Regions from separate parts of the Rhodococcus sp. IEGM 1354 genome, predicted to be linked through region 2. Evidence: riboswitches for the same ligand, from Rfam matches in the RefSeq annotation. Region 2 holds a riboswitch; the other holds the start of a gene.
What was found. Region 2 has a riboswitch for cyclic di-AMP ahead of QM588_RS06350 (C40 family peptidase). Riboswitches for the same ligand answer to the same signal wherever they lie in the genome.
Positions count from the first base shown of each region.

Region 1: linked by a shared signal. The riboswitch ahead of QM588_RS08555 (resuscitation-promoting factor Rpf1 domain-containing protein) and the one ahead of QM588_RS06350 (C40 family peptidase) in region 2 are both predicted to bind cyclic di-AMP.

Region 1 is NZ_JASHKT010000003.1:294,409-296,603, forward strand. It holds gene QM588_RS08545 (helicase-associated domain-containing protein) at 1-231, opposite strand, end outside; gene QM588_RS08550 (hypothetical protein) at 293-481, shown strand; gene QM588_RS08555 (resuscitation-promoting factor Rpf1 domain-containing protein) at 560-1,171, opposite strand; cyclic di-AMP (ydaO/yuaA leader) riboswitch at 1,180-1,388, opposite strand; gene QM588_RS08560 (YccF domain-containing protein) at 1,659-2,033, opposite strand; gene QM588_RS08565 (hypothetical protein) at 2,037-2,195, opposite strand, start outside.
Region 2 is NZ_JASHKT010000002.1:393,663-395,857, reverse strand. It holds gene QM588_RS06355 (C40 family peptidase) at 1-320, opposite strand, end outside; gene QM588_RS06350 (C40 family peptidase) at 711-1,265, opposite strand; cyclic di-AMP (ydaO/yuaA leader) riboswitch at 1,282-1,444, opposite strand; gene QM588_RS06345 (hypothetical protein) at 1,560-1,757, opposite strand; gene QM588_RS06340 (DEDD exonuclease domain-containing protein) at 2,011-2,195, shown strand, end outside.

The sequences.
Region 1 (2,195 bases), on a different contig from region 2:
CAGGATCTCGAGCACGGTCAGGGCCAGGGTGTCGAGGGTGTCCGCAGTGTGCAGGATCGACCGGCGTTGCTCGGCCCGGCCGGCGAGGACTGCCAGCGAGGCGGGCGGCGGCGCAGTCAGATCCGGACGCAACGACATGGCCTTGATCAGCTCCGCGTCGGTGCGAGCTGCGATCCACTGAGGCAGATCGGGAGGCATGTCGGTGTGTCGGGGCGCAGTCGTGTCGGTCATCGTCTATCAGATTAGAGACCTGGGCTGGTGCTCGCCGCAGGGCAGGTGTCAAAATGGGCCCATGGTGAACAAGTCGAAGAAGCCCTATGTCGATCCAGGCTGGCCGGAAACCGCTCGCGGTGACCACGCGGTGACCGAACTCTCGTCCGCTCGATCGGGTGGCTTGTCGCCCTTCGGCGAGGACACCGAGTTCCCGCTGCCCGTCGAAGACCTGCCCTACGCCCATCCGGTGACCGTCGTCAATCGCTGACAACGGCGCCCGAACACGAGAAAGCCCCCGACATCGTCACGATGTCGGGGGCTTTTCTCGTATGCGGCGGGTTCTTGCCTACTGGGGCAGGAACGCCTTGTTCGCCTGGTAGAAGCTGACGACCTGCGGATCGAGCTGGATGCCCTGCGCGGCGTTCTGGACGAACGACGCGATCTGGGGATCGTTGGTGATGTTCTGGACGGCGGTGACGATGCCGTTGACGACCTCGGCGGAAGCATCGATCGACGGGATCGACGTCAGATCGGGGAGGGCGGGAACTTCCGGTGCCTTGGGGGTGACCGGAACGCTGCGCTCGGTGGGTGCGCTGCTCAGACCGAGGCTCGAGGAGCAGGCAGGCCATGCGCCCCAGCCCTGCGAGTCGAGGACCTTCTCGGCGACTGCGATCTGCTCTTCACGGCTGGCCTGGTTGGCCGTTGCCGCGTACTGCTGTCCACCGTGTGCGTTCCAGGTGCTGGGGGAGAACTGCAATCCGCCCTGGAAGCCGTTGCCGGTGTTGATGCCCCAGTTGCCGCCTGCTTCACACTGTGCAAGGCGATCCCAGTCGGAATCCGGTGCCGCGTTGGCGGTGCCGGTGAAGGCGATGCCCGCGGTGCCCATGATGGCACCGGTGACGGCTACCTTTGCGACGGTCTTGCCAGTGGTGCTCGGCTTGCGATGACGTCCGCTCATACGAGTTGAAATCCTCTCCACACGCGCCTGCGAGGTCAGCTGTCGGGTTCGGGCTGAGAGGTAGCCCGGCCTTCTTGCTCTTCCATATCGGATGAGCAATTGGGCTTCACCCCAAGGGAACTAGGTGCGGCTTCGTGAGTCGCTACAAGTTCCCGGTTGTCCGTGGAGGACGTGGGTCCCCCGTCCTCGTCCCCTGGGTGATCGTCGAGGGTTGTTCCGGTTCCCGCGGGACGAGGTTTGGCGCTGCGGGCCGGAATTCGGCCGAACTTTCCGGCCGCTGCTGACCGTACTGAAATTCCCGGGTTACGTCACTATTTGGTAACTGTCGATTTTTTCGTGTGTCAGCGACCGTCCCGACGGTCTGATTCCGGTCGCTCGAATAGGCCCAGCTAGTGGCTGTTCTCGGTGATCGACCCCGTGCTGTTGCCGGTCTGTTACCGAAGCGTTATGTGACGGAAGTCACATCAACCGAGGGGGCCTCGAAAGGTCACCGAACCGCAACGATGTCTTTTCCCAGCGGCATCAGCGAGACCGGAATCAACTTGAGGTTCGCGATCGCGAGCGGAATACCGATGATCGTGATGGCCATGGCGATCGCCGTGACGACGTGTGTCAGCGCCAGCCACCACCCGGCGAGGACGAGCCACAGCACGTTGCCCACGAGGGCACCCGAACCCGCACCGGGCTTGTCGACGATCGTCGACCCGAACGGCCACAGGGCGTAGACGCCGATGCGGAACGACGCGATCCCGAACGGAATGGTCACGATCAGGATGCACAGCAGGAGTCCCGCGAAGAAGTAGCCGAGTGCGAGCCACAGTCCGCCGAACACGAGCCAGATGACGTTCAGGAGCAGTCGCATGATCTATCGCGCCCGTCGGCCGGAGAGCAGCGCGTACACCAGGGCGAGCACGAATCCGGCGGGTGCCGAGAACATCGCCGTCAGGTACAGGCCCAATGGCGGCTTGGCGTCGGAGAAGACCGGGAAGAACAGGATCGCGACGATGGCGACGAGGCCGATCGC
Region 2 (2,195 bases):
TGTTGCGGGGAGTCGCTGACCATGACCGCGAACAACCGGTTGGTGCGAGCGCCCTGGTAGTTGACATTGGCCACCTTGTCCATGGCGGGTTTGAGCTGCGCCAGCTGCGACTGGGCGGCGTCGAGGGCCGCCCGACTGGCATCGACGGCGGTCTGCGCATCGAGCTGCTCGCGAGCCCGAGCGTCAAGATCGATCTGCGCGTTGTGCAGCGACTCGTTGGCCTGTTCCGACTCCCTGGACAGCTCCGCCAGCTTCGCCTGCGCGTCGGAAGCCGAGCCGAAGCCCGGATCGGCGGTCGCCGTCGTGATCGGCACCACCATGATGCACGCGGCCGCAACGGCTGTGGTCACCGAGCTACCTACTAGCCGTAGAACTCGGGTGGTTCTCGATATCGCCACGGAAAGCGACTCTCCGTCCTGACATATGCCATTCCAGCTGGAGTGGCGGTTGGAAAAAGTGACCGGAACCGAACGATACCCATGCTCAGCTGGGCGCGGACCTGAACACGGTCCGAAATCGACGCAGTCTGCAGGTGACAGATCACAAACCAAACGTCGGAGAGGTCTCGATCAGATTACGAACTGGGCGCTCTGCTGTCCACCGTACCGGCGTGTCACCCGAAAACCGTCCCCGGAAACGACACCAGGGCCGAACCGTCGAAACGGATCGACCCTGTCGGTCGGTACACAACTCCGGTCCGAGTGCTCGGCTCAGTAGCGTCGAGCGCCGTCGAACGGCATCGATGCCAGCGGGGCGACCTTGACCGGCACTCCGGAGGTCGATGCGTGGACGACGTTGCCGTCACCGACATAGATGCCGGAGTGCGAGCCGCCGTAGAACGACACCACGTCGCCGGGCATCAGGCTGTCTCGCGAGACCGGCGTGCCAGCGGCGGCCTGGTCGTAGCTGGTCCGCGGCAGGCTGATGCCGGCCTGCTTGTAGGCCCACTGGACCAGTCCGGAGCAGTCGAACGAGTCGGGACCCGATGCGCCGTACACGTACGGAGCACCGATCTTGGACTCGGCCGCCTGGACAGCCTTGGCAGCCGGGGTGACCTGCGGGGTAAGGGGTGCACCCGGAGCGGGCATGCCGGGAATGTTGAGGGGAGGGAGACCCGGGATGTCAGGAATCTCGAAGGTTCCGACGCCGGGGATGGTGACAGGGGCCGCCATTGCCGGTGCAGCGGGGAGAATCACCACGCCTGCCGTGAGCGCTCCGGCTACGAGAGCTCGCCGCAATGTTCGGTTGGAAAGTTGTGACGCCACGAAAGATGGTGCTCCGTTTCTTCCACTCGTCCGCCGACCGAGTTAGCTGACGGGTTCGGGCTGGGAAGAGCAGCCCTACCCACCGGCCACCATCGGTGACTCGGCGGGATTCACCCCAGTAAATATCGGGTTCCCGGTACGAACACTCTCGCGAGTGAACGATTAGGCGGTGACTTGCGACGCCACTCCGGTTTGGACTGGCAAGACTCCGCAAGGTCTCAGGAAGGTTACGAAATGGCATACCCCTGTGTCGACCCCAACGCGCCGAACGGACCGAATTCGGCCGTGTTCTCGCTACCCGGCGCGTTGATCGCCCGGTGTGTCACGAGTCGATAACAGGGGAACATCCGCGGTGCCGTCGTCGTTCATCACGAGCTTGAGCGCGGGCACCATACCGACCTCGGCGAGTACTCCCATGGCACCCAGTTCTTCCTGCTCGAGGGTGATTCGAGACGGCGAACCGACCCATTGCCCATCCGATCTCTCGGGCATCCCAGGAGCCCCCAGAAGCACCGTCACAACGCAGTCGGCACAGGCGATGTCACGAACCAGGCAGTCACTGCAGTCGATGATCATTGTGATCCTTGTCTCTTTGTCGGGTCGGACGGTGTAATCGGCCGATCGAGCGAAAGATAGCGCCAGCCACCGACAGGTTCCGCGACTCGACGATCGGCACCGACCGACACGATGCCCTCCGACGCCGTGGTCGGCGTTCTTGTCGGAGGTCGGCCCTAACGTCGTCGCAGTGAGCCTGCCGATCCAGCTGACGTTCGACGAACTCGACACCCCACTTCACGCCACCACGTTCGTCGTTGTCGACCTCGAAACCACTGGCGGCAGCGCCGACACCGAGGCAATCACCGAAATCGGGGCAGTCAAGGTCAGAGGCGGCGAGATCATCGGCGAATTCGCTACCCTCGTCGACCCGGG